One region of the Variovorax sp. LG9.2 genome, then DNA from elsewhere that is predicted to be linked to it. Evidence: predicted binding sites of a transcription regulator. Region 1 holds the regulator's gene; each other region holds the start of a gene.
What was found. The regulator sigma-54, encoded in region 1, starts transcription at its own class of promoters, with help from an activator protein. The targets are predictions, from matches to a motif close to TGGCANGNAANCTGCTTT.
Positions count from the first base shown of each region.

Region 2: a site for sigma-54 is predicted at 5,668-5,685, ahead of glnA (type I glutamate--ammonia ligase). Genes of this name have one in related genera too.
Region 3: a site for sigma-54 is predicted at 2,154-2,171, ahead of QN413_RS14150 (ammonium transporter). Genes of this name have one in related genera too.

Region 1 covers NZ_JASJXB010000028.1:10,027-19,618, reverse strand. The annotation lists gene QN413_RS21540 (hypothetical protein) at 1-129, opposite strand, end outside; gene argS (arginine--tRNA ligase) at 257-1,942, shown strand; gene QN413_RS21530 (SPOR domain-containing protein) at 1,957-2,706, shown strand; gene QN413_RS21525 (thiol:disulfide interchange protein DsbA/DsbL) at 2,870-3,511, shown strand; gene lptA (lipopolysaccharide transport periplasmic protein LptA) at 3,612-4,358, shown strand; gene lptB (LPS export ABC transporter ATP-binding protein) at 4,358-5,137, shown strand; gene QN413_RS21510 (RNA polymerase factor sigma-54) at 5,271-6,884, shown strand; gene QN413_RS21505 (hybrid sensor histidine kinase/response regulator) at 6,894-8,684, opposite strand; gene QN413_RS21500 (THUMP domain-containing class I SAM-dependent RNA methyltransferase) at 8,709-9,592, shown strand, end outside.
Region 2 covers NZ_JASJXB010000013.1:34,477-44,068, forward strand. The annotation lists gene QN413_RS14875 (ABC transporter substrate-binding protein) at 1-895, shown strand, start outside; gene ntrC (nitrogen regulation protein NR(I)) at 935-2,455, opposite strand; gene glnL (nitrogen regulation protein NR(II)) at 2,481-3,557, opposite strand; gene QN413_RS14890 (hypothetical protein) at 3,560-4,075, opposite strand; gene glnA (type I glutamate--ammonia ligase) at 4,208-5,623, opposite strand; gene QN413_RS14900 (competence/damage-inducible protein A) at 5,766-6,590, opposite strand; gene QN413_RS14905 (EI24 domain-containing protein) at 6,587-7,462, opposite strand; gene QN413_RS14910 (sterol desaturase family protein) at 7,500-8,474, opposite strand; gene QN413_RS14915 (polysaccharide deacetylase family protein) at 8,487-9,308, opposite strand; gene QN413_RS14920 (YncE family protein) at 9,292-9,592, opposite strand, start outside.
Region 3 covers NZ_JASJXB010000012.1:21,745-31,336, forward strand. The annotation lists gene QN413_RS14140 (GMC family oxidoreductase) at 1-599, shown strand, start outside; gene QN413_RS14145 (hypothetical protein) at 607-867, opposite strand; gene QN413_RS14150 (ammonium transporter) at 882-2,117, opposite strand; gene QN413_RS14155 (hypothetical protein) at 2,625-4,079, shown strand; gene mrdA (penicillin-binding protein 2) at 4,114-6,084, opposite strand; gene mreD (rod shape-determining protein MreD) at 6,157-6,678, opposite strand; gene mreC (rod shape-determining protein MreC) at 6,675-7,667, opposite strand; gene QN413_RS14175 (rod shape-determining protein) at 7,798-8,841, opposite strand; gene gatC (Asp-tRNA(Asn)/Glu-tRNA(Gln) amidotransferase subunit GatC) at 9,056-9,355, shown strand; gene gatA (Asp-tRNA(Asn)/Glu-tRNA(Gln) amidotransferase subunit GatA) at 9,352-9,592, shown strand, end outside.

The sequences.
Region 1 (9,592 bases):
GGTCTTGGCGGCGCCGGCGAGGGGCTTGCCGTTCTTGTCCATGGCCTTCGTTTCGCAGGCGCTCTGGGCGTGGGCTGCACCGAAAGAGAGACACGCGCCGAGGGCGATCAGGGAAAGGAGCTTTTTCATGGTGTGGATGTCCTGGAGGTTGAGTGACGACAGCAGCCCCGACCGGGGCCAATGATGCTAACGGGGCAAGGTGCCTGCAGGATGACGCAAGAAAGGAGCCCGCTGTTACGCCCGGTAAAATTGGCCGATGCTATTGGTCAAACAGGAGTTGCTCGCGGCGCTCGCGAACACACTCGATACTTTCTCGCCCGGCGCTGGCGCCAAAGCCGCGTTCGAGTCGCCCAAGGTGGCGGCGCACGGCGACTTCGCCAGCACGGCCGCGATGCAACTCGCCAAGCCGCTCGGGCGCAAGCCTCGCGATCTGGCCGAGGAGGTGAGCGCGGCGCTGCTCGCCACGCAATCCTTCCAGCAATGGGTGCAGTCGATCGAAATCGCCGGCCCGGGCTTTCTCAACATCCGCCTGAAGACCGCTGCCAAGCAGCAGATCGTGCGCGAGGTGCTCGATGCGGGCGCCACCTTCGGCCAGCGAGCCCCCACCGGCGAGAAAGTGCTGGTCGAGTTCGTCTCCGCCAACCCGACCGGTCCGCTGCACGTCGGTCATGGCCGCCAAGCCGCGCTGGGCGATGCCATCTGCAACCTGCGCGCCTCACAGGGCGATGCCGTGTTCCGCGAGTTCTATTACAACGACGCCGGCGTGCAGATCCAGACGCTCGCCAGCAGCGTGCAGATGCGCGCCAAGGGCCTGAAGCCTGGCGACGCCGACTGGCCGAGCGGTGAAAAGGCCGCCGCCTACAACGGCGAATACATTGCGGACATCGCTTACGACTTCAGGGCGAAAAAGACCGTCAAGTCGGACGACCGGGAGTTCACCGCCAGCGGCGACATCGCCGATATCGACTCGATCCGCGAGTTCGCCGTGGCCTATCTGCGGCACGAGCAAGACCTCGACCTGCAGGCGTTCCGGGTGCGCTTCGACAACTACTACCTGGAGTCGAGCCTGTACACCAGCGGCCGTGTCGAGTCGACCGTGCAAAAGCTGGTCGCCGCCGGCAAGACCTACGAAGAAGACGGCGCGCTCTGGCTGAAGTCCACCGACTACGGCGACGACAAGGACCGCGTCATGAAAAAGCGCGACGGTACGTACACGTACTTCGTGCCCGACGTGGCCTACCACTTGGCCAAATGGGAGCGCGGCTTCCACACCGTCGTGAATATCCAGGGCACCGATCACCACGGCACGATCGCACGGGTTCGCGCCGGCCTGCAGGGCGTTGGTGAAGGCATCCCGCCGAGCTACCCCGACTACGTGCTGCACACCATGGTGCGTGTCATCAAGGACGGCGAAGAGGTCAAGATCAGCAAGCGCGCCGGCAGCTATGTGACGTTGCGCGATCTGATCGAGTGGACCAGCACCGACGCCGTTCGCTTCTTCCTGCTGAGCCGCAAGCCGGATACGGAGTACACCTTCGATGTCGACCTGGCCGTGGCCAAGAACAACGACAACCCGGTGTACTACGTGCAGTACGCCCATGCGCGCATCTGCTCGGTGCTGACTTCATGGGGTGGTGACGAGGCCTCGCTGAAGACGGTCGACGTGTCACCGCTCGACAGCCCGGCGGCCCAGGCCCTGATGCTGCTGCTCGCCAAGTACCCCGACATGCTGAGCGCCGCTGCCAAGGATTTCGCGCCGCACGACGTCACTTTCTACCTGCGCGAACTGGCCGCGAGCTACCACAGCTACTACGACGCCGAGCGCATTCTGGTCGACGACGAAGCCGTCAAGAAAGCCCGTTTGGCGCTGGTCGCCGCCACTGCGCAGGTGCTGCACAATGGCCTCGCAATTCTTGGCGTCAGTGCGCCACGCAAGATGTGATTCCGAACCTCAAAATGAAATCAAGTACACGCTCAGTTCAGCGCGGCAACATCGTCATCGGGCTGATCATCGGCCTGGTGCTCGGGCTCGGCGTGGCGCTGGGCATCGCGGTCTACGTGACCAAGGTGCCGATCCCGTTCATGAGCAAGAACCAGCGCGGCGGTGCCGAGCAGGACGAAGCCGAAGCCCGCAAGAACCGCGACTGGGACCCGAACGGCCCACTCGCAGGCAAGGCCGGTGCCGTCAAGCCGCAGCCGCCTTCGGTGACCGCACCTGCGACCGTCGGCCCGCTCAATGCGCCTTCGACCGGCCCGGTTCCGGTAGTGGTCGCGCCCGGTGCGTCCACGACCCCGGCTGCGCCGCGCCCGCGCACAGCGCCGGTGCCGGCCGAAGCCAACGCACTGCCGCCGTCGAGCGATCCGTTGGGCGACTTGGCTCGCTCAAGATCCGGCAACAACCCGACCGCCGGCGGCACCATTGCCAGCGCGGCGCCTTCGACTGCTGCTGCCAACGCCAGTGGCGCAGACCCATTCCTCTACTTCGTGCAGGCCGGCGCCTTCCGCACCACCGACGACGCCGAAGCGCAGCGCGCCAAGTTGTCGCTGATGGGTGTCGAGGCCAAAGTCACCGAGCGCGAACAAGCCGGTCGCACCGTGTACCGCGTGCGCGCCGGCCCCTTCAACAAGAAGGACGATGCCGACCACTTGAAAGATCGCCTCGATGGCGGCGGCTTCGATTCCGCACTGGTGCGGGTGCAGCGCTGAGTGCGGTCCGCCGTGGAGCGTTGAGTTTTGGAACGTTGACTTTTCTTTACTCGCCGCGGCGTGACGCACTGCGTCTCTGCCGCGTTGAATCAACCGGGCGCGGAACTCCGCGCGGCACTTCTGGCTCTTTCAGCCGAACAGGAGCACCTCTTTGATGAAACACATGAACCGTCGTGACTTTTCTCTGGCCGCCACATCCCTCGGGTTGATGTCCGCCGCTTCTCTCTCGCATGCCCAGGTTCAGCCCAAGGCCGGCAAGGACTACATCGACTTGAGCCCCCGCGTCCCGGTCGATGCGCCGGCCGGCAAGGTGGAGGTCATCGAGTTCTTTTCTTACAACTGTCCGCATTGCAATGCGTTCGAGCCCGAGCTCGAAGCCTGGGTCAAAACGTTGCCGAAAGACGCCGCGTTCCGTCGCGTTCCCGTGCCGTTCGTCGGCAACGACGTCGAGCCTAAGCAGCGCCTGTATTACGCGCTCGATGCCATGGGCAAGCTCGACGAATACACGATGAAGGTCTTCAATGCGATCCACACCCAACGCCAGAACGTGAACGGCGACGCGGCCATCATTGCGTGGGCCGAAAAGAACGGCCTCGACAAAGTCAAGTTCACGGAGGCGTTCACCTCGTTCGGCGTAGTGAGCAAGGCCAAGCGGGCGACGCAAATCACCGAGCAGTACAAGGTGGCCGGTGTGCCTGCTCTTGGCGTGGCAGGGCGATTTTACGTCGACGGCGAGCTCGCCGGCAACATGACCAAGTCGCTGCAGGTCGCCAATTACCTGATCACCGAAGCGCGCAAAGGTTGAAGCTGTCACACGCGTTTTTTGAGAAGCCCGCTTCGGCGGGCTTTTTCGTCAAGGTCGTGTCAGTTGGCCGCATACAATGCGCAGCAAGTTTCGTGCCTCTATGACCCTGCGCTCAAAATCCCCCCTTCGCTCCTTTCGTTCTGCTTTCGCGATCACCTTTGGTGCATTGCTCGCCTTGGCACTCGGCACCGGCCTGCCGGCGCATGCCGAAAAGGCCGACCGACTGAAGCCGATGAACATCGAGTCGGACGCGCTGCGTTACGACGACCTGAAGCAAACCAGCGTTTTCACCGGCAAGGTGTTCGTCACCAAGGGCACGATCGTGATTCGCGGCGCCCGCATCGACGTGCGCCAGGACCCCGAGGGCTACCAATACGGCGTGGTCACGCCCGAGCCGGGCAAGCTGGCTTACTACAAGCAGAAACGCGACGCCCCGGGCGACGAGTGGACAGAGGGTGAAGCTGATCGCATCGAATACGACAGCCGCGCCGACAACGTCAAGTTCATCGGCCATGCCGTGATGCGGCGGCTGATCGGCACCAAGGTCAACGACGAAACCACCGGCCCGCTGATCGTCTACGACCAGAGCAACGACACCTTCACGGTCAACGGTTCTACCTTGCCGCCGGACGCCAGCGTCGCGGCCGGTGCTTCGGGTGGTCGCGTCAGGGCGGTGCTCACGCCGCGCGCTCCGGCGTCGGCAGCCGGTGGCGCCAAAGCGGCTCCGCCTGCGTCCGGTCCGGGCTCGGGTTCCAGTGCCGCGCCGGCCACGACGGTGCCCGCCACCCCCGCTGCAGGCTCCGGCCTGCGCCAGAGCACCACGCTCGGCGGAGAACCGCGCAAGTGATCGAAAACGCAGACACGATCGACGTCGGCAGCCGCCTCGAAGCGCGCGGCCTCAAAAAGACCTATGGCAGCCGAACGGTCGTCAAGGATGTGTCGCTCGGCGTGCAAAAGGGCGAGGTGGTCGGGCTGCTCGGCCCGAACGGCGCCGGAAAAACGACCTCGTTCTACATGATCGTCGGGCTGGTTCGCGCCGACGCGGGCGAGATCACCATCGACGGCGAGCCGATCGCGCACATGCCGATCCACAAGCGCGCGCGCATGGGTCTGAGCTACCTGCCGCAGGAGGCGTCGATTTTCCGCAAGCTCACGGTCGAAGAGAACGTGCGGGCCGTGCTCGAGCTGCAGCTAGACACCGACGAGTCCGGCAGGGCGGTCCCGATATCGAAGGCACGGATGGAAGAGCGGCTGAGCGAGCTGCTGAACGACCTGCGCGTCGAACATTTGCGCAACTCGCCGGCGTTGTCGCTGTCGGGCGGCGAGCGGCGGCGGGTCGAAATCGCCCGTGCGCTCGCCACGCAGCCGCGCTTCATCCTGCTGGATGAACCCTTCGCCGGCATCGACCCGATTGCCGTTATCGAAATCCAGCGAATCATCAGTTTTCTCAAAGAGCGCGGCATCGGCGTGCTGATCACCGACCACAACGTGCGTGAAACGCTGGGCATCTGCGATCACGCTTTCATCATCAGCGACGGGCAAGTGCTGGCACAGGGCACGCCTTCGGAGATCGTCGACAACGCCGAGGTACGACGCGTCTACCTCGGCGAACACTTCCGGATGTGAACTTGTTGCTCGCCCCCAGGTCGTCGCGCACTGCGTGTCGCTTCTTCCACCCCCTGACCGGGGGCAACACCAACAGCCCGGCAAAGCCGGTTCTGCGGTGTTTCTTGAACAGAGTGTGTCTGGCAGGCTGTCCGTGAAGCAAGGTCTTTCTCTTCGTGTCTCGCAGCATTTGGCGCTCACGCCACAGCTGCAGCAGTCGATCCGGCTTTTGCAGTTGTCCACGCTCGAGTTGAGCCAGGAAGTCGAGCAGATGCTCGACGACAACCCGTTCCTGGAGCGCACGGCCGAAGAAGCCGCACGCGAAGAGTTCGGCATCGACGTGTCCGACGCGCCAGCGCCGCGCGAAGAGCACGACAGCGACCGCCAGAGCGAGAGCGACGGCGAGTTCGCGCCCAGCGCGCTCGCGACCAGTGCCGACGGCGCCAGCACCGCGACCACCGCCAGCGAGACCGAAGCGCCGGCCGCCGAGATGTCCGACCAGGAGCCCGACTGGGGCGGCGACGGCACGGTCGAGATGACGCCGGACGATGGGGAATGGGGCGGCGAGGCGCCAGCCAGCAGCAACAACCTCGGCCCGAACGACGGCAGCGAGCGCACCGACGCCACCGAGCTCGCGCGCAGCCAGGAGTCGCTGCAATCCTTCCTGCACCGACAGGCACTGAGCCTGCGGCTGAACGAAAACGACCAGGCCGCACTGCGTTTTTTGATCGAATCGTTGAATGACGATGGCTATCTCGAAGACTCGTTGCCAGCGCTGGCATCGGGCCTCGCGGGCGATGACAACGACCAGTTCGACGGTCTCGTCCACCACTTCCAGGTGGCGCTCGGCCTGCTGCAAAGCCTGGAGCCGGTCGGCGTCGGCGCACGCGATCTCGGCGAATGCCTGGCAATCCAGCTGAAGGCGCTCGCCCATGAGAACGAGACGGCCGAAGAAAAGCAGATCCGCAAGACTGCGATCCTGATCTGCAAGCAGCCGATGGAGCTGCTCGCGCGGCGCGACTTCAAACGTCTGGCCACGCTCACACGCAGCAACGAAGAAGAAGTGCGCAGCGCGCTGCAGGCGATCGCCAAGCTGGAGCCCAAGCCGGGCCGCCGCTTCGTCGATGTCGAGCGCAACATCGTGGTGCCCGACGTGATCGTCACCCGCACCGGTCGTGGCGCAACGCTCAAGTTCCGCGTGATGCTCAACCCCGACGTGATGCCGCGTCTGCGCGTGCACGACATCTACGCCGGCGCGCTCAAGGCGCACAAGGGCGAGGGCAGCCAGGCGCTGTCGCAGCGGCTGCAGGAGGCGCGCTGGTTCATCAAGAACATCCAGCAACGCTTCGACACCATCCTGCGGGTGAGCAACGCCATCGTCGAGCGGCAGAAGAGCTTTTTCGTGCACGGAGAACTCGCCATGCGCCCGTTGGTGCTGCGTGAGATCGCCGACGAGCTGGGCTTGCACGAGTCGACCATCAGCCGCGTGACCACGGCCAAGTACATGTCGACGCCTTACGGCACGGTCGAGCTCAAGTACTTCTTCGGTTCGGCGCTCGGAACCGAAACCGGCGGCAATGCATCCAGCACGGCAGTGCGAGCGCTCATCAAGCAACTCGTGAGCGCCGAGAGCATCAAGAAGCCGCTGTCGGACAGCCAGATTTCCGACATGCTGAAAGAGCAGGGGATCGAATGTGCGCGGCGCACCGTCGCCAAGTACCGCGAAGCGCTGCGCATCGCACCGGCGAATCTGCGCAAGGCGCTGTAAGGCGTCGGTTTACCGCCGCGCCTGCAACAAAATCCCGCGCAGCTCCGCCGGCTGCACCGGCTTGCGCAACGCATGCCAGCCACGCTCGCGGGCCAGGTGCAGCGTCGCTTCATCGATATCGGCCGAGATCAGCGCGATCGTGAGCGACGGCTTTTGCAGTTGCAGGCGTCGCGCCAGGTCGATACCGTCGAGCTTGCCCGGCAAGCGGATATCGCACAGCGCGACGTCGATGGCCTGCAGGTCGGCGAGCGCCAGCGCCTCGGCCGCGCTCTCGTAGATGCGTGGCAGCGCCTGCCATTGGCGCAGCAGGGCCGCGAGGCTGTCGGCCACCACAGCGTTGTCTTCGACCACCAGCACCGCCAAGCCGGGCGCCAGCGGCATGGCGTCGAGCGCAGCGGTGCTGGTCGCCGCCGCGGTCGCGGCGCGTGCCGTGCGGTCGGGGTGCGCATCGCGAGGGGCCGATGGCAGCGTGAAGCCGAACACCGAGCCGCGTCCCGGCAGCGACCGCAGCGTGATCTGGACCCCCAGCCGCATCGCCAGGCGCCGCACGATGGCCAGCCCCAGCCCGTGCCCACGCTGTAGATTGCGCTCCACGTTCCCGACCTGCTCGAAGTCGCCGAACACCCGCTCCTGCGCTTCGCAAGCGATGCCGATGCCGCTGTCGCGCACCTCGATGCGCCAGCCGTCCGGCCGGCGCCGACAGGCCAGCAACACGCGGCCATTGGGTGCGAACTTGACAGCGTTGTCGACCAGATTGGCGACGATGCGGCGCAGCGCCACCGTGTCGGTCCACACGATGGCTTCGGCCGGGCAACGCACCCGCACCCGGCCGCTGCCTGCCTGCCGTGCGAACTCGTTCAGCAGCGGTGCGAGGGCGACCGCGGTCAACGTGAACGGGTCGGCAGCGGCCTCGATGCGACCGATTTCGAGCAGCTGGTTGGTCAAGCCTTCGAGCGCCTGCTGTGCCCGTGACAGCGCATCGACGGAGCCTTGCACCACGGCGGCGCTTTCGCCGGCGCGCAGTTGCTGCCGCAGCACTTCGGCCTGCAGGCCCATCGCCATCACCGGCTGCCGCAGGTCGTGGTTGGCGGCTGAAAAGAACCGGAGACGCTCGGCCTGCGCCTGTTCCGACGCGCGCAGGCCAGCCAGCGCCTGCACGCGCAGCGCGCTCTCGTTGTGGCGCAGGCTGATGTTTTCTTCGAGCTGGCGCGAGCGCTCCGACACCAGCTTCCACACCATCGCAAGCAGGCCGATGCCGAGGACCGCCGCCGTCACCATCACCGGCTGGCCGTAGGTGAGGCTCATCACGATCATCGGCACCAGCAGCAGCGAGATCGCCAGTTGCATCGCGGGCGTGTGATACGACACCGAGAACGCCGACGACAGCGTCATCGCCATGATGACGACGGCCAGCAGCAGTTGCACCACCGGGTCGGTCGGACTGAACAACAGTACGCCTGCCGCACCGTGCGCGGCCTCGTGTACTGCGATGCGAAAGGTGTGCAGGCGGAGCGCAGGCTGCAGGTTCTCGGGCGTCAGCGAGCTGGGCAGCACTTGCGGAAAAAAGCCGCGCCATGCGGTGCTGGCGGCGATCATGGTGATCCAGATAAGCGCGTGCGATACCGAATACTGCCAGGCGAAGAGGGCTGCAACGCCGCAGTCCAGCAGGAACTGCACGGCCAGCATCGGTCCGGTGGGCTGGGCGCTTAGGCGCAGCACTTCGCACTGCACTGCAAAGCGCACGGCCGGCGACGGAGCGGCCTGTGATGAGGGCGACGCGGGGGCGGACGGGGAACTCATGAGCACGGCCACTATAGTGGGCGGGTGAACGATCTCTCTCTCTTTTTGCCTTGCGCCGCCGGCGTCGAGGAACTCCTGGCGCAGGAAGTCCATGCGCTGACCGGCCGTGTCGGCCAAGACCTGCTGACACTGCGCGGCGGCGTGCGGGTCCGGGCCGAGTGGCGCGACGCCCTCAAGCTCAACCTGCACAGCCGCTTGGCGCAACGCGTGCTCATCGAATTGGCGCATGCGCCGTACCGCAGCGAGAACGATCTCTACGCCATTGCCAGTGGCGTGGCGTGGGAGATCTGGTTCACGCCGAAGCAGACTTTCAAGATCGAGACCACTGCGCAGCACAGCCCGCTGCAGAGCCTGAACTTCGCGACGCTGCGCATCAAGGACGCGATCGCCGACCGCTTTCGCGCCAAAGCCGGCGGCGTGCGGCCGAGCATCGAAACGCAGTGGCCCGACTGCCGCGTCTTCGCGCATCTGACTACCGACGACTGCACGCTCTACATCGACACCAGCGGCGAGCCGCTCTTCAAGCGCGGCTGGCGACAAGACACCGGAGATGCGCCGCTGAAGGAAACGCTGGCCGCGGCCATGCTGGCCGCCAGCGGCTGGTGGAACCCCGAAACGGGCGAGGTCGCAGCCCAACCCTTGTACGACCCCTGCTGCGGCAGCGGCACGATCGCCATCGAGGCGGCGCAGATCCAGTCGGGCATTCCGGCGGGCTGGTTGCGGTCGTTCGGCTTCGAGAAATTGCTGGCGTTTCAGCCGCACGTGTGGGCGGCGATCAAGGCTGCGGCCGAAGAGGCCGGCGCTTCGCACGAGCCGGGGCCGGCCAACATCTTCGGCTCCGACGTGGCGCACCGCATGGTCGATTTTGCCGAGCGCAATGCCGAGCGCGCTGGCGTGGCCGACCGCAT
Region 2 (9,592 bases), on a different contig from region 1:
GCGTCGGCTGGTGCAGCAATACCAGACGGCGGCAGTGTTCGTGCCGCATTCCGGCGGCATCTACGCCATGCAGGCCTTCAACGAGCAAGAGAAGTTCATCGTGATGGCGTACTCGAGCACGCCCAAGATCACAGAAACCGGCAACAAGCTGACCATCCGCATTCCTCCGACGTTCAATTCGTACATCGAGCCGTTCACCAAATACGAGATGAAGAAGTACGGCAAGAAGGTCGGCATGCTGCCGGGTGACCACGACTACGCCAAGAACTGGAGCGCATTGTTCGAGCCAGCGTGGATCAAGGCCGGCGGCACGGTGGTTTCCAACAACCCCATGTCGTACAACCGCTCGGCCGACTTCTACAGCGGCGTGAGCCGGGTGCTGGCCGAGAAGCCCGACGTGCTCTTCATAGGCGGCCCTTCGGAGCCAACCGCGCTGGTCGCCAAACAGGCGCGCGAGCTCGGGTTCAAGGGCGGTTTTTTAATCATGGACCAGGCCAAGCTCGATGAGATGTCCAAGGTCACCGGTGGGCTGGCCATGCTCGAAGGCTCCATTGGTGTGATGCCGGTTTCATACGACGAACGCACGGGGCCCAAGGCCTTTGCCGCGGCATACCGCAAGGCGTACGGCGCCGACAAAGACCCGACCACCGAATCTTCGTACAACTACGCCATGACGCACGCGCTGGCCGCGGCCATGAAAGCAGCGGGTACGACCACCGATGCGGCCGCCATTCGCGCACAGATGAACGACGCGCTGATGAAGATGCCGAAAGAGCAGAACGCCGGCGAATTCAAGGGCGTCGATGCGGTGGGCGGCACCATCGTCGATCCGGTGGTCGTGACTGTCGAAGGCGGCAAGATCAAGCCGGTGAGCTTGAGCGAACTGCTGAAGTAAGGCACCCCGCCGCACACACCGGCATGCAGCAGGCCGGCATCACTCGATGCCGAGCTCCTGGATCTTGCGCGTGATCGTATTGCGTCCGATGCCGAGCTTTTGTGCAGCCTCGATGCGCCGGCCGCGCGTGTTCGCCAGCGCCGTGAGAATCAAACGAGACTCGAAGCGTTTCGACAAGACATCCCAGACATCGTTCCGCCCGGCTTCGAGCAGAGCCTGCGCCTCGCCTTCGAGCCCGGATTCCCAGCCTGCAGAACCCGCGGAGGTAGAAGCTTCTGTCATGGCGGTCAACACTGGCGCCGGCACAGCGATGTGCTCGACCGAATGGGAAGGCGCAACCGCCGCAACCTGCGGCTGGGCATGCGAAAGCATCGGCGCTTCGACCGGCACCACCGCCAGCACCTCGGGCGGCAAGTCTTTGGTTTCGACCAGCTGCGCGGGCGCCATGACGGTCAGCCAGTGGCAAATATTCTCGAGCTGACGCACGTTGCCCGGAAACGCGAAGGTCGCAAGCTGCGTCAGCGCGGCATCCGAGATGCGCTTGGGCTCGACGCCGAGTTGCTTGGCGCTCTGCTGCAGGAAGTGCCGAGTGAGCGCGGGCACATCTTCACCGCGCTCGCGCAAAGCCGGCAGGCGCAGACGAATCACGTTGAGCCGGTGAAACAAGTCTTCGCGAAAGCCACCGATCTTGACGCGCTGTTCCAGGTCTTGATGGGTTGCGGCGATGACGCGCACGTTCGCCTTGACAGAGTTGTGGCCACCGACCCGATAGAAGTGACCGTCGCTCAGCACGCGCAATAAACGCGTCTGCAGGTCGAACGGCATGTCGCCGATTTCATCGAGAAACAGCGTCCCGCCTTCGGCCTGTTCGAAGCGGCCGCGTCGCATGGTCTGCGCTCCGGTGAAGGCGCCGCGCTCGTGACCGAACAATTCGCTCTCGAGCAAATCCTTGGGAATGGCGGCGGTGTTGATAGCGACAAACGGGCCATTGGTGCGCGGCGAATGCTTGTGCAACGCGCGCGCCACCAGCTCTTTGCCGGAACCCGATTCACCGGTGATCAGCACCGTCACGTTGCTCTGCGACAGCCGGCCGATGGCACGGAACACGTCCTGCATGGCAGGTGCCTGGCCGAGCATTTCGGGGGCGGCGGCCATGCGCTCTTCGGCCACTTCTTCGCGCTGGCTTTCGTCGACGGCCCGACGGATCAACTCGACTGCGCGCGGCAAATCGAAAGGCTTGGGCAGGTATTCGAAAGCGCCTCCCTGGAACGCGGAAACGGCGCTATCGAGGTCGGAGAACGCCGTCATGATGATGACGGGCAGGCCGGGGTGCTTGGCCTTGATCTTGTCGAGCAAGTCGAGCCCGGAGCCGCCGGGCATGCGGATGTCGCTCACCAGGACTTGAGGGCCCTGCGTTTCATCGTCGGCTGCCAGCTCAAGTGCGGCGAGCACTTCGCGGGTGTTGGTGAAGCTGCGTGTCGGCAGGTCTTCGCGCAGCAGCGCTTTTTCCAGCACGAAGCGGATCGACTGGTCGTCGTCCACTATCCAAATCGGCTTCATGCAGCTCCTTGTTGCCATCGCTGCGCTATGGCAGCGGTATCAGTATTTTGAAATCGGTTCGGCCCGGTACGCTGTCGCACTCGATCAGGCCGTGGTGCTGCTGCACAAATGTCTGCGCTAGCGTCAGCCCCAGCCCGGTTCCACCTTCCCTTCCGGAGACGAGTGGGTAAAAGATGCGGTCCTTGATCGCATCCGGCACACCCGGTCCGTTGTCGATGACATGCAATTCCAGTGCCAATCGATACCACTGCTTATTGAAGATCACTTGTCGGGCAACGCGCGTCTTGAGCGTGATGCGCGCGTCGCCGGCCGCGCGTCGCTCGGCCAACGCCTGCGCCGCGTTGTGAACGATGTTGAGCGTGGCCTGAATCAGCTGCTCACGATCGCCGCGAAACTCCGGCAGTGACGGGTCGAAATCGCGCTCGATGTCGAGGTCGCGCGGGAACTCCGCCAAGATCACCGAGCGTACCCGCTCGCACACTTCATGGATGTTGACGTCACCCACCACATGCGGCCGCCGATGGGGCGCCAGCAGCCGATCTACCAGCGTCTGCAGCCGGTCGGCCTCATGAATGATGACCTGCGTGTACTCGACAAGATCACGCGACTCCACCTCCATCTGAAGCAGCTGCGCAGCGCCACGGATGCCGCCGAGCGGGTTCTTGATTTCGTGCGCCAGATTGCGAATCAGTTCCTTGTTGGCCTGCGCCTGGTCGAGCAAACGCTCTTCGCGGTCTTGCCGCACTTGCTGCTCGATGGGAATCAGCTCGATGATGAGTTCGCCCGGCTTGTCGCCTTGCGCCAGGGTCACCTGCACCGGCATCATTTCGTGGCTGCCGCGGCGCAGCAGCGCTTCGTAGCGCAGCGTCGCAAAGTCGTTGCTGCGCGCACCATCGATAGCAGTGCGGAAGACGTTCGGCTCATTGAAACAGTTGCCGAACGGTGAACCTTCAAGCGTTCGACGCGACGTACCTAGCGCGTCTTCAAGCGCGGCGTTGGCGAACGAAACCGCGCCGTCCATGCGGACGACGGCGATCAATGTAGAGAGAAGATCGAAGGTTTGAAAACGCTTGCCGGTGCCGGCGGGCTTGCCGAAAACCATCCTCAGTTTCTAGCCGGCAAGCGGCCTATTTCGCGCCGGATGCCGGCGATGTCGCTTTCGTTGCGGGCAATCTCGGCCTTCATTTCGGCGACCCGATCGAGATATTTCTGGTAATTGCGACTCTCCGCGCCCTGCTTCTCGGGCTCGCCATTGTTGAAGTCCTTCAACAATTCGGCTTGCCGGGACTCGGCCTTTTTGAGTTCGGACTCGAGCACCGAGCGGGCCTCACCATCGCGTGCGCGCTGGTCGGAGCCCTCGACGCGCGGGCTGCCGGCCGGTGCCTTTGCGGCCGAAGAGCCACCGGCGCTACTGCCAACCGAAGCGCCACGCGGCGTCGTGCCTTGCACAATCGTCAGGTTGCCGCCTTCCATCACCTTGCAGCCGCGCTTGGCCGCGTCGGCTGCGTTGTTGGTGTATTCGTTGCCACAGCGAAAAACTTTCTCCTGCGCGAAGGCAGATACGCCGGCCAGAGATGCGACGAACGAGGCGGCCATCAATAGAAAAGAAGCAGTCTTCATGGGGGTGGAGGTAGTGCGCATCAAGCTGACATTTTCGTGCAATTCGACAATACGACCTTCGGCTTGTTCCCCACAAAAAGAAAAGGACGGCCTAGGCCGTCCTTTTTTAACGCGTGAACCGGGTAAGCCGGTTTACAGCGAGTAGTACATGTCGAATTCGACCGGGTGCGTCGCCATGCGGAAGCGCGTGACTTCGGTCATCTTCAAATCGATGTACGCATCGATGTACGAATCGGTGAACACGCCGCCCTTGGTGAGGAAGGCGCGGTCTTTGTCGAGATGCTCCAGCGCCTGGTCGAGGCTGTGGCACACGGTCGGGATCAGCGCGTCTTCTTCCGGCGGCAGATGGTACAGATCCTTGGTGGCGGCTTCGCCCGGATGGATTTTGTTTTCAACGCCGTCGAGGCCGGCCATCAGCAATGCGGCAAAACCCAGGTACGGGTTCATCAGTGGATCAGGGAAGCGCGCTTCGACGCGGCGGCCCTTGGGGTTTGCGACGAACGGAATACGGATCGAAGCCGAGCGATTTTTGGCCGAGTACGCCAGCTTCACCGGAGCCTCGAATCCGGGGACCAGGCGCTTGTAGCTGTTGGTTCCAGGATTGGTGATGGCGTTCAACGCGCGGGCGTGCTTGATGATGCCGCCGATGTAGAACAGCGCGAATTCCGACAGGCCTGCATAGCCGTCGCCCGCAAACAGGTTCTTGCCGTCTTTCCAGACCGACTGGTGCACGTGCATGCCGGAACCGTTGTCGCCAACGATCGGCTTGGGCATGAAGGTAGCGGTCTTGCCGTAGGCGTGGGCCACGTTCTGGATCACGTACTTCTGCAACTGGACCCAGTCGGCGCGCTGTGTCAGCGTGCTGAACTTGGTGCCGAGTTCCATCTGGCCCGCATTCGCGACTTCGTGATGATGCACTTCGACCGGAATGCCCAATGCTTCGAGCACCAGGCACATTTCGGAGCGCATGTCCTGGAAACTGTCGACTGGCGGAACCGGAAAGTAGCCGCCCTTGGTTGCGGGGCGATGGCCGGTGTTGCCGTGTTCGTATTCCTTGTCGGTGTTCCACGAAGCCTCTTCGGAATCGATCTTCACGAAGCAGCCCGACATGTCGTTCTTCCAGCGAACGCTGTCGAACACGAAGAATTCTGGTTCCGGTCCGAAGTAGGCCGTATCGCCCAGGCCGGAGGCCTTCATGTAAGCCTCGGCACGCTTGGCCAGCGAACGCGGATCGCGCTCGTAAGGCTTGCCGTCGACCGGGTCGATGACGTCGCAGGTGAGGATCAGCGTCGTTTCTTCAAAAAACGGATCGATGTTGGCGGTGTTCGGGTCGGGCATGAGCTGCATGTCCGACGCTTCGATGCCCTTCCAGCCGGCGATCGACGAGCCGTCGAACGCGTGGCCCGAAGTGAACTTGTCTTCATCGAAAGCGGATACCGGCACGGTCACGTGCTGCTCCTTGCCTCGCGTGTCGGTGAATCGGAAGTCGATGAACTTGACCTCGCTTTCCTTGACGAGTTTGAGTACATCGGCGACGGTCTTTGACATCAGGTTCTCCTGTTGGGATAGTGGTTGGAAACGCGGAAGAAATGAATGCAGGTTTTGTGCCATTGTCCCCTGAGCCTGGCTGGGTTCTGCGGCCCATGAGTCCAAAAGAAGGCGGTCGCTCGCCTTCTTGGTGCAATCGCAATTAACGCACCAATTCAGGGCCAAGACGCGCATCAAAGGTGCGCAACCCTTCCAGAAGCTGTGAATACGCAGCCTCGATCTCGCCGGGATCGCCCTTGACGCCCAATTCGATGTGCCGCCCGTAGGTCGGATGGTCGACGCTGGGCAGGCTGAACACCTTGATGCCCGCGTGTGTGCGCTCGATCTCTTCCATCAGCGGGGTGAGGGTGGCTTCCATCGCACCGAAGACGATGACTGATTTTTCAGCCGCCGAGCCGTGCGCAAAAAGCCCAGCGTAGCGACTGTCGAGCACCGATTCGATCATCGGCCAAGCCATCACCGGGAAGCCAGGAACGAAGTGCACGTCGGCCACGCTGAAGCCCGGAATCTTGTTGTACGGGTTGACGATGATGTTCGAGCCGAGCGGGAACACACCCATGTTCAAACGGTGCACGTTGTCGGGGCGATCGGGCTCGTAAGGTACGCCCGACTCACGGGCCGTGTCTTGCATCCGCTCGCGGATCAGCACCTCGGCCTCCGGGTGCAGCGCGAGCGGCACGCCGAGCGCCGCAGCAGCGCACTGGCGCGTATGGTCGTCGGGCGTGGCGCCGATGCCCCCGGTAGAAAAGACGATATCGCCGGAAGCGAAAGCCCGGGCCAGCGCCGCCGTGATGCGCAGTGGCTCGTCGCCGACGTATTCCGCCCAAGCCAGCGGCAGGCCGCGCGCGGCAAGCAGTTCTATGACTTTGGGCATGTGCTTGTCGACACGTTTGCCCGACAGGATCTCGTCGCCGACGATGATGAGGCCGAAGGCGCGCTTGGCCCCGGGACTGGATTGACGGGTCATGGGGAACTCCATTGGGAAGCCGATGCATCGGGAATCGAAGGAAGCGGAACAGCCGCAGTGTTGGCAGCCAGCGCCCCTCGCTGTGCCCGCAGCTGGTTGAGCGCATCGAGACAGTAATGTGCGAACCAGAGAGCAGAAAACGCAAACACGAGGGTATAGATCCAGATCGCGATCGGCACCAGCACGAAAAAAGCGGCCGCGAAAAGAATGCTGGACGCCCACACGATGCTCGGCGCCGCGCCGAGGTAACCGCATAGCACGCCGATGCCGAGCAACGGAAGCCGATGGGTACGCAGCAAGGTGGCCCGTTCTTCGGCACTGGCGTGTTCGGCCAGCGCGTCGAAGCTCATGACGCGGTAGGTGAGCCAGCCCCAGATCAACGGAGGCAGGATCAATACGAGCGGCGGAATCAGCCAAAGCGGCATCGACACGATAAGCGCGACCAGCGCCAATAAAGTGACGCCGATGGAGCGCGCGATGCTGCCGAGCATCGAGGCGCCCTTCTTCTGCTCCAGCGCCGGGAAGCGACGCTCCGCCACGAGGCGTGTCAAAGCCGGCGCCATGAAGGCGGCCACGACGATGAGCGACACGAGGACCAGCAACGGCGTGCTGGCGAGCACCACGGCAAGCGGCGCGAGGAACGTACGCGGGTCTGCCGAAAAGAGCCCGCCGATCCAGCCCCATACGCTGGACAACAGTGGCCAGGCGTCGAGCGCTTCACGCGTCCACGCAACGGCAGGCGCCCAGTAGAAATAGCCGATGCCGCCCGCCAGCACCGCCATCACGACAAGCGGCAGAAAGGACAGCAGCATCACGCGAGGCCGCAGGCAGTAAGCTACAGCGCGCCAAAAGGAATCGAGGAGTAAACGCATCGGCCGAGAGGATAACGCTGGCCAACGACCGCCAGCGTCAGCCGCGGCCCACCATGCGCTTCAGCGCGAACAATTGCTGCGCCCAGAAGCCGCGGCCGTAGTCGCGCAGCCGCCCGGATGCGTCAGGCTCGATCTGATCGCGAATGCCTGTCGCGTCGTAGCGCGGCTCGAAGTTGACGGTGCGAAATAGCATGTCCCACCACGGGAGCAGCACGCCGAAGTTGTGCCCGCCCAAAGTCTTTGCTCCGCCAGACTCGTGCCCGAGACCGATGCTGTGATGGAGCCGGTGAAAGCGTGGGCTGATCCACAGCCGCTCGCCGATGGCGCCGAAGCTCAATCTCAAGTTGGCATGTTGCAGGCTCTCGCTCAGCTGTGTGAAAGCGACCACGGCAATGAACTGGCCCGGCGCCACACCGATCAGCTGCGCCACGACCACGATGATGATGTCGTGGATCACGTCGTCGAGCAGGTGGTTGCGGTTGTCGCTCCACATCGTCATCTGCCGCTGCGAGTGGTGCAGCGAATGCAGGCCCCACCACCAAGTGAAGCCATGTTGACCGCGATGGATCAGGTATTCGACGAAGTCCAGCACCACGAGGTACATCGCAAAAGCGATCCACGGCACGTCGGTAACGCCCGGCCACAGTTCATCGAGATGCAGCGTGCCCCAGCCGGACCCACGCAGGCTGCCGAGTGCATCGTCGAACACCGGCTGCAGCAAGAAGAAGATCGCGAGCCTGAAAAACCCGAGGCGGTGGATCAACGTGTACAGGATGTCGGTGCGAATGGCGCGCTTGTCGACCACCAGCTCGGCCGGCCGCCAGCGTTGCAGTGGCCCGATGACTGCCAGCAGCACCAGAATCTGGATCAGCCCGACCAGCAGCCAACCCGTTGCGTCGAAAGCGTCTTCGGTCCAGCCACCGAGACCGACGGCATAAACGAGTGGCTGCACGGCCGACTCGAAGAACCAGCCCTGCAGCGCCGAAAAGTGATCTGTCAGCCACTCGACCATGATGTCACCTGGTCAAGGATGGGCCGCGATCCAGGCGCGGTAATCCGGATGCTGGCGCAGCGTTTCGAAGCAGAAGCCCTTGGCCTTGAGACCGGCGATGAGCGGCTCCAGATCGGCCGGCGCCCACGGGTCCTTGCGCGACCAGATGCCCAGGTGCGCGAGCAGGATATCGCCCGGCTTGATCGTGGCGAGCGACTGCGCGAGCAGTTTCTCGTTGCTGAACGTTTCGCTCGGCAGTTCGTCACCGAGGAAGCCTTCTGGCGCCCAGCCGACATGAGCGAAGCCGCAAGCGCGGGCGGCGGCGAGCAACTTCGGAGAGGTCTTGCCACCCGGTGCGCGAAACAACGGCAGCGGCTTCTTTCCCGTGATCAACGCCAATCGCTCCGACGACTTCGCGATGTTCTCGCAGTACTCCGCCGCGCTCCATGTGAACTCACGCCCGGCGAATGCGCCGGCCGAGGGCCGCACGCGAAAACGCGGCTCGACGCTTTTCTCGTCGCTGCGCCAATAGACATGGTCATAGGTGTGCGAGCCGAACTCGTTGCCTTCGGCCGCCCTCGCCTTCCACCATGCGGCCCAATGGTTGTCGAGGCTGTCGCCATCGGTCTGCGTGCGTTCGGCCGCGGCGAAGAACGTGACCCGCACGTTTTGGCGCTTAAGCACGTCGGCTACCAGTGGGGCGATGCCCATGTGACCGGTGTCGAGGGTCAGGTAGACGGGTTTTTCGCAGGGGTTCTGGGTGCCTGGAGTGCCCTGCGCTACTGCACTCACCGGCACCGCGCAGGCAACGATGAGTGCGACGAAAACACGCGCGAACTTAGTAGAGCTTGGCATGGTCCAGCGTCCAGACACCGTGAGGCGAACGCCCCACGTTGATTTGCCGAATCACCTTGTGGCTCGCCAAATCGACGATGCTGAGTTTCTTGGCCCAGCGCGAAGTCACATACAAAGTCTTGCCGTCGGCGGACACGTCCATGCAATCCGGGCCGCCAGGCACGGGATATTCGTCGGTCACCTTGAGCGTTTGAATGTCGATACGGCTGATCGTGTTGGCCACGCGGTTGCTGATGAAAACACTTCGTCCGTCGCCAGCCGCGCGGAAGGCATGCGCGCCCTTG
Region 3 (9,592 bases), on a different contig from region 1:
ACGAATGGCCGAATCTCGAGTACCACGTGCAGCCATTGTCGCTCGATGCTTTCGGCGAGCCGCTGCACAGCTTCCCGGCCTTCACCGCGAGCGTGTGCAACCTGAACCCGACCAGTCGGGGCACCGTGCGCATCAAGAGCCCGCGCTACCAGGACGCGCCGGCGATTTCGCCCAACTACCTGAGCACCGACGAAGACCGCAAGGTCGCGGCCGATTCGCTGCGCGTCACGCGTCGCATCGCGGCCCAACCGGCGCTGGCAAAGTACAAGCCCGAAGAGTGGAAGCCCGGCGTGCAGTACCAGACCGACGACGAGCTCGCACGGCTGGCGGGCGACATCGCAACCACCATTTTCCATCCGGTCGGCACCGCCAAGATGGGCGCCGACAGCGATTCGATGGCCGTGCTCGACTCCCGCATGCGCGTGCGCGATGGGCGCGGCAATTTGATCCATGGCCTGCGGGTGGTCGACGCCAGTGCCATGCCCACGATCACCAGCGGCAACACCAATAGCCCGACGCTGATGATGGCGGAGAAGGCCGCAGGCTGGATGCACGAAGAGGCCGTGGCCGGCGCCAAGTCGAGGAGCGCCGCAATTTAGCTGGGGCTCACCGCAATCCACCCACATAGCGCGGGGCGCCTTTCGAGATCACCGGCGCCAGCGGCGCCATCGCAAATTCGAGCCCCGTGGCGATGGCCGCCAGATCGAGATCGCTCGTCGCCGTGGCGTGCGCCCGCGCAATGCGCACTATCGCTGTCGCGTACTCGACGTTGACGGACATCCACTCCGTGTCGGTCACGCGGCCGGTCTTCCGGCGCAGCGCCACGTGCAGTCGAGCCGCTGCGGCTATGCGATCCTCTTCGGTCATGTCGTTGTGATCCTTCAGGTGCCGATGCGCTCGCGCTGCTGGCCGAGGTCGAGGCCCACCGCTTCGGTCTCGTCGCTGACGCGCAGGCCGACCACGATGTGGACCACCAGAAGCACCAGCCCCGTGCCGATGGCGCTGTACAGCGCGACCGCGCCGATGGCAAGCGCCTGTACGCCCAGGTGGCCGGTTCCGCCGGAGATGCGGCTGTCTGCGAAGACCCCCGTCAACAGCGCGCCGACGATGCCACCGATGCCATGCACGCCGAAGACGTCGAGCGAATCGTCGGCCTGCAGCACGCGCTTGAGCGCGGTTGCACCCCAGTAGCAGGCCAGCCCGGCGATCAGACCGATGGCCACTGCTGCGGGCGGCGTCACGAAGCCCGCAGCCGGCGTGATCGCCACCAGGCCTGCCACCAGGCCAGAACACAAGCCTAGTAACGACGGGCTGCGCCGTGTCGTCCACTCGCCGATCATCCAGCTCAGCGCGCCCGCCGCCGCGGCAAGGTGCGTCACCAGCATCGCAAGCCCGGCTCGGCCATCGGCCGCCACGGCAGATCCAGCGTTGAATCCGAACCAGCCCACCCACAACAGGCCGGCACCGACCATCGTCAACGCCAGGCTGTAGGGCTCGAAAGACTCGCGCCCGTAGCCGCGGCGCGGGCCGACCGCATAGGCACACACCAGGCCCGCCACGCCCGCGTTCACGTGCACCACCGAGCCGCCGGCGAAGTCGAGCACCCCCATTTGGGCGAGCCAGCCACCCGGCTCCCAGACCCAGTGCGCGATCGGCGCATAGACGAGGACGCTCCAGAGCAGGGCGAACCAGAGCACCGCCGACAGCCGCATGCGCTCCACGAATGAGCCAACGACGAGCGCACAGGTGATGATGGCAAAGGTCAGCTGGAACATCGCATACACCGACTCGGGGACATTCGGCGCGACATGGCTCACCGCAACGGTGCCCGCTTCTTTCAGATAGTCGAAGCCGGCAAACCAGAAGCGGCTCGTGCCGCCGAGCCATGACGAGCCCGCAGTAAACGCCAGCGAGTAGCCCATCGCAAACCAGGTGATCGACACGACGGCAGCGACGACCAGCACACTGGCCATCGTGTTCAGCACGCTCTTGCGCCGCACCATGCCCGCATAGAAAAGCGCGATGCCGGGCAGCGTCATGAGCAGGACCAGCGCGGTCGATGTCATAAGCCAGGCGGTGTCGGCGCCATTGAGGGACGCTTGGGGAACCAGTGCCATCGGAAAGAGCCAATCGGGAATTTGGGACGCTCTTTGCCTGCACGAGTCGTGCCATTTGTTAACTTCCAGAAACAAACTCACGTCGCCAACGTGACGCCGCGCACGCTTTAGAGCGGGTTACTCCTAATGCACTACCTCGGTGCGACAACCTAAAGTCTCGCCACTCGCAAGCGGGCACGTCCCGGCTGTCGAGGGTCTGAGGAGACAAAGCTTCCGACTGTTGAACAATAAATATTCAAGGCATCCATTCGAGATGCCTGAATACCTTTTCGAAGCGCCGCTGGTCGGCGCTTTTTTTTGCGCGCTTCACAGACGCTTGCATGGCGGCATATAGCTACCGCAGGTCCTGGCCAGATGGTCAGCACTCACCAACAAACGGCCTTCTAACTTTCCGACGGTGCTAGACCATCTGCCGCCGAGGCCGCGGCGATGGTTCCACCATCCGGCGGATGTGGACGGCAAGACGGCTTCCTAGACTGAAATCCCCCACTCACAGGAGATTTCGTCATGCCGATTCATCTGACCAAACCGCTCGCCTGGAAAAAGGCCGACTCGGACGAGCTCAAGTTGCTGCAGGCCCTGCAGGGCAACATCCTCAAGGGCCACGGGCGAGAGTCGACTGCCGATATCTTCTTCAAGTTCGGCCCGGCAGCAAAAGACTCGAAACGCATGCTGCGCGACCTCGCGAACTTTCATGTCGTCAGCGCCCATCGGCAATTGCTCGACGCGGAAAAATTCAAGGCGAGCAAGAAGTGCGACGGCGGCGGTCCGTTCGTGCACCTGGCGCTGAGCTTTACCGGCTACCAGGCACTCGGCCTTGCCGCGAGCGCCCCAACCGACACAGATTTCCGCGGCGGCATGAAGGCTGCCGACAGCATTTCAGCGCTTGCCGACCCGGCCGTCACCGCTTGGGAAACGCCGTTCCAGAGCGATATCCATGGCATGGTGCTCGCAGCCGACGAAACGGAGGGCAAGACGGCCGCACTGGCCGCAAAGGTCAAAGAGCTCATCGAAGACGCGGGCGGCACCATCGTCCACGTCCAGCATGGTCGGGCCTTGAAGAACGCGCGCGGCGACGGCATTGAAAACTTCGGCTACGTCGACGGCCGCAGCCAGCCCCTGATGCTGCAGGAAGACATCGACGCCGAGACCTCCGCCACAGGCTCGTCGCGCTGGGACCCGGGCTTTCCGCTCAAGCTGGCGCTGGTCGACGACCCCGGCGTGACCGACACGTTCTCCTTCGGCAGCTTCTTCGTGTTCCGCAAACTCGAACAGGACGTGCGCGGATTCAAGACGCGAGAGCAGGAGATTGCGGACGTGCTTGAGCTCGAAGGCGAGGACCGCGAACTCGCCGGCGCGATGATCGTCGGCCGCTTCGAAGACGGCACGCCAGTGACGCTCTCCAAAGACGCACGGGACGACGATCCACCGAATAACTTCAACTACGACGGCGATGCCGGCACGCGTTGCCCGTTTCATGGCCACATCCGCAAGACCAACCCGCGCGGCAGCGGCAACGCCGAGACGCCGGCGCTCGAACGCATGCACCTGATGGCGCGACGCGGCATTCCGTACGAAGACGTCAAACGCGATGTGCATCCGTCGGAGCTGCCCGACTCCGGCAGCCTGGCCGAGTTCACCGCCGACGTGGCGCCCTCGTTGCCGACAGGTGGCGTGGGCCTCCTTTTCATGGCCTACAACCACAAGATTGGCGACCAGTTCAAATTCACCCAGCAAACCTGGGTCAACCTCACGCAGTTTCCGCTGCAGCCCGGCAGCCCGCACGGCATCGATCCGGTCATCGGCCAAGGGCCCAACAATCCGGGCGACCAAAAGCTGCCCAAGACCTGGGACGACACAGCGGAAGGCTTTGCCAACAATGCGCCGTTCGCAGGTTTCGTGAAGATGAAAGGCGGCGAGTACTTCTTTTCGCCCAGCCTGACCTTCCTGAAGAATCTCTAGGCGGTCGTCTGGGTGCGTGTCAGGGAGCCGTGGATCAAGGCGCAGTCGCCGGCGTCGCGGCCACCGTCGGCCAGGCGACTTCGCTGGCGACGCGTGGCTTGCCCATAGGCGCCGCTGCCTTGCCGGTCTTGATGGCTTCCATGTCGGCTTCGCTCGGGTACTGGTCCATCAACCAGTAGTCGAACACCCGGCGCGCGATGGGGGCTGCGGCACCGGCGCCCCAACCTGCGTTTTCGACCACCACCGCCACCGCGATTTTCGGGTCATTGGCCGGCGCGAACGCCATGAACAAAGCGTGGTCGCGCTGGTGCTCTTCGAGGGACTTGGCGTTGTACTTCGTGTTTTGTGCCTGCGTCACGGCCTGCGCGGTGCCGGTCTTGCCTGCTGCAATGTAGCCTGCGCCGGCGAACACACTGCGCGCCGTGCCGGCCGAGATCACTGCCATCAATCCGTCGCGCACCACCGACACGTTGGCAGCGCTGAAGCCGAGGTTGATGGCCGGCGGCTGCACCACCGACGTCATCTGGCCGGTGACCGTGTCACGCGTACCCAGCACGAGATGCGGCTGGTGCTTGATACCGCCTTCGGCAACGATCGAGGTGGCCTGCGCCAGCTGCAGCATCGTGAAGCTGTTGTAGCCCTGGCCGATACCGAGCGAAATCGTTTCACCGGCGTACCACTTCTTGGCCTCGGGCCGCTTGTAGGCGTTGCGCTTCCACTCCTGACTCGGCAGCACGCCGCGCAATTCGCCACTCAGATCGATGCCGGTGATCTGCCCGAAGCCGAGCGGCTTCATGAAGTCGTGAATCAGGTCGACGCCCATCTCGTTGGCGAGCGAATAGAAATAGATGTTGCTCGACAGCTGGATGGCGCGCCGCATGTCGACGCCGCCCAGGTTGCCTTCGGGGCTGCCGAAGCGGTGCCCGGCAAAGTTGTAGTAGCCGGGGTCGTTCACGATCACGTTCGGCCCGCGCTTGCCGGTCTGCAGGGCGGCCAGTGCCATGAAGGGCTTGTAGGTCGAGCCGGGCGGGTAGGTGCCGCGCAGCGCACGGTTCAGCAGCGGCTTGTCGAGCGACTCGCTCAGTTCTTTCCAGCTCTCGGTGTCGATGCCTTCGACGAACAGGTTGGGGTCGAAGGTCGGCTTGCTGACGAAGGCCAGAACTTCGCCGGTCTTGGGGTCGATCGCCACCAGCGCGCCGCGCCGGTCACCGAACATGTCTTCGACCATCTTCTGCAGCTTGATGTCGAGCGCCAGCATGACGGTGTTGCCTGGCGTCGCCGGATGGCCCGCCAGTCGCCGCACAGCGCGACCACCAGCCGAGGTTTCCATTTGCTCGACGCCCGTCAGGCCGTGCAACTCTTTCTCGTAGCTTTGCTCGACGCCGAGCTTGCCGATGTATTCGGTGCCTTTGTAGTTGGCGAAGTCCTCATCTTCCCAATCTTCCATCGCCGCTTTTTCGGTCTGGTTGATGCGGCCGATATAGCCGAGCACATGGCTCGCGATCTCGCCGTTGGGGTAGTTTCGAAAGAGCCGTGCCTTGATCTCGACACCCGGAAAGCGATAGCGCTGTGCCGCGAATCGCGCCACTTCTTCGTCGCTCAGGCGTGTGCGAATCGGCACCGAATCGAAGCTGCGCGAGTCTTCGCGCAGGCGCTTGAAGCGGCGTCGGTCGCGCGGCGTGACATCGACCACGTCGGCCAGGCCATCGATCGTCGCGTCGACATCGACAGCCTTCGACGGCGTGATCTCCAGGGTGTAGGCCGAGTAGTTCGACGCCAGGATGATGCCGTTGCGGTCGAGGATGAGGCCCCGGTTGGGCACCACCGGCACAACGGCCGTGCGGTTATTTTCAGCCTGTTCGGCCAGGTCTTCGTGCCGCACGACTTGCAGGTACACGAGCCGCATGCACAGCAGGCCGAAGGCCACCAGCACCGCGAGCCCGGTGACGATGACGCGGCGCTTGAAGCGCGCGACCTCGGCAGCGACGTTGCGTATTTCAGTCATGGGGCGATTAAGCTTAGGTGGGATGCCACGTCAGGGCAAATCGAAGGCAGATCGAACAGGCTCGAGCGTTGCTCACAGCGGACGGTTGGCGTCGGGCTCGGGCGTGCGACGCTGGGGTGCCAGCAACAGCAGGCTCGCCAACGGCCAGAGGATGGTTTCGATGACCGGCGACACCATCAGGTTCCACCCGGGGAACACGCCGCCACCGATCATGCGAATGGCCAGTTCGATGACGTGTGACAGCGCGAAGAGCGGCAGCACTTGCAGCGCCTGCGAGGCCACCGGATACCAGAGCAGCCGCCGATGAATCGCGATCGCGAAGTAGCCCAGCGTGGTGTACGACAACGCATGCTGGCCGAGCATCGCCGATTGATGCACGTCCATCACCAGGCCGAAAGCGAACGCGACGCCGATGCCGATGCGGGTCGGCTGGTGCACGCTCCAGAAGACGATGGCCAGCGCCAGCAGGTCGGGCGTCCACGCCGCGCGCCCGATCGGGATCATGTTGAGCAGCAGCGCCACGAACAGGCTGGTCCACATGAAAAGCGGACTGAGGGGGAGCAGCAACTGCTGCTGGCCGGGTCGCATGATCATGGTTGGCGCTCCTTGGGTTTCGGCTTGGCGGTGGGCTTCTTCTCAGCTGCTTTTTCCGCTGCCTTGTCGGCCTTTTTCTTTGCGGCCGCCGCAGCCGCTGGCGCGGCGGACGGTGCCGGCTTCGGCGGCGTGTTGGCACCGGTCGGCGCCAGCACCAGCACATAGCGCGCCGAGCTCACATGGGCCAGTGGCAGGCAATGGATGCGCGCGAAAGCGGAGTCGGCGCGGCGCTCGATACGGTCGATCTTCGCGACCGGCAAGCCCGCCGGATAGACGCCGTCGACGCCGCTGGTCGACAGCAGATCGCCCTCTTGCAAGTCCGAGTTCGCGGCCATGAAGCGCAGTTCGAGCCCGCCGCCGTGCGCATTGGCATCGCCAAACGCCACGCTGCGCGCGCCGGTGCGGGTGTTTTGTACCGGAATCGCTAGGTCGCGATCGATCACCAGCGTGATCTCGCTGGTGAAGGGCTGCACCTGCGTGACCTGACCCAGCACCCCGTGCTCGTCGATGACCGGCGAGCCCGCGGCAATGCCATGCGTCATGCCCTGGTCGATCACGACTTTGCGGGTGTAAGGGTCGGCTGCGTCATAGAGAACCTCGGCCGCACGCGATGGCGTCGGCGTGCTCGCGCGCAGTTCGAGCAACGACCGCAGCCGCGAGTTTTCTTGCAACAGGGTGTCGGACTGGCTGGCGCGCTCGGACTGCACCGCCAGCGCCTTGCGCGCATCGGATTCGCCGCTCTGCGCCGTTTGCAGATCTTCGAGGTAACGACCGCCGCCGACCATCGCCTGCACCGGTTTCAGTGCCAGCCACTGCACCGGATACAGCACGGCACCGATGGCCGCGCGCAGCGGTTGCACGATGTGGAACCGGGCATCGGCCACCATAAGGAACAGCGCTAGCGCGCTGAAAAAGACCAGCTTGCTGAGTGCCGACGGCCCCTGGTTGAAGAGGGGCGGGGCGGTGCGGTCAAGGGTACCGAGCGGCATGGCGCTTTATGCCACACGAGTGGCTTGTTTCAGGGCTGCCGTGGAGCCGGCTTTGCCGGGACGCTGGCAGCGTCCCCGGCCGGGGGTGGGAGCGCGACACGATCTGCGCGCGACCTGGGCGCGAGCGACCTCACTCCGACGTGAAGATGCTTCCAAGACGGTCCATGCGCTCCAGGGCGATGCCGCAACCGCGCACCACGCAAGTCAACGGGTCTTCGGCCACGAGCACAGGCAGACCGGTTTCCTCGGCGAGCAGGCGATCAAGATCGCGCAGCAGCGCACCACCACCGGTCAACATCATGCCGCGCTCGGCGATGTCAGCGCCCAGTTCGGGCGGGGTCTGTTCCAGCGCGTTCTTCACGGCCGAAACGATGTTGTTGAGCGGATCGGTCAGCGCTTCCAGCACTTCGTTGCTGCTGATGGTGAAGCTGCGCGGCACGCCTTCGGACAGGTTGCGGCCCTTGACTTCCATCTCCTTGACTTCGGAGCCCGGGAAGGCCGACCCGATGGTCTTCTTGATGACTTCGGCCGTCGGCTCGCCGATCAGCATGCCGTAGTTGCGGCGGATGTAATTGATGATGGCCTCGTCGAAGCGGTCGCCACCGACGCGCACGCTGCCCTTGTAGACCATGCCACCCAGCGAAATCACACCGACTTCGGTGGTGCCGCCGCCGATGTCGACGACCATCGAGCCCGACGCTTCCGACACCGGAAGGCCGGCACCGATCGCCGCGGCCATCGGCTCTTCGATCAGGTAGACCGACGTGGCGCCGGCCGCTTCAGCCGCGTCCTTGATGGCGCGGCGCTCGACCTGGGTCGAACCGCAGGGCACGCAGATGATGATGCGCGGACTCGGCGTGAACAGCGTGCGCGGATGCACCATCTTGATGAACTGCTTGATCATCTGTTCGGTGATCACGAAGTCTGCGATGACGCCGTCTTTCATCGGGCGGATCGCCTCGATGTTGCCCGGCACCTTGCCAAGCATGGCCTTGGCCTCTCGCCCGACCGCTTGGATGACCTTCTTGCCATGCGGGCCGCCTTCGTGGCGGATGGCGACTACCGATGGCTCGTCGAGCACGATGCCCTTGCCGCGCGCGAAGATCAGGGTGTTGGCCGTCCCGAGGTCAATTGCGAGATCGGTAGAAAAATACCGACGGAAAGTACCGAACATGAAGGGGTCCTCTGCGGGCACGGCATGCGCTTCGGCATGGCATCGCCCTTGTTTTGACAGGTGAAATTGAGGGCTTTTGCGGCAAATGCCGGCGCGTTCGCGGGGGTTGCGGCAAAGGCGGGATAATAACCGAATCCCCTGTCTTTTTCACGTTTGCACGCCCCCGAAGGGTGCAATGCCACCGGTGCTTTCACCGGACCAAGCCACTCTCCCGATGTCACTTTCCGCTTCCGATATTGCGCGCATCGCTTCGCTGGCGCGCCTGCAACTCGCCCCCGACGAGAGCGAGCGCTTGCAAGGCCAGATCAACGGCTTTTTCGAACTGGTCGAGCGGATGCGCGCCGTCGACACCGCCGGAATCGAGCCCTTGGCGCATCCGGTGGCCGCCATCGAAGACATCACGCTGCGCCTGCGCGACGACGTGGTGAGCGAGCCGAACAACCGCGAAGCCAATCAAAGAAGTGCACCCGCCGTCGAGGCAGGCCTGTTTCTGGTGCCGAAGGTGATCGAATGAGCGGCACGCAGATTCACGAAAAAGGCGTGGCCGAACTAGCCCGTGCATTCGCGTCCCGCGAAGTCTCGGCCGTCGAAGCCGCGCAACACTTTCTCGGCCGCATGAAGGCGCACGAATCGCTCGGCGCCTTCGTCGCGGTCGACCCGGAGGTCACGTTGGCTCAGGCCCGTGCAGCCGATGCATCGATGGCGGCCGGCAACGCACCGGCCCTCGCCGGCGTGCCGATCGCGCACAAAG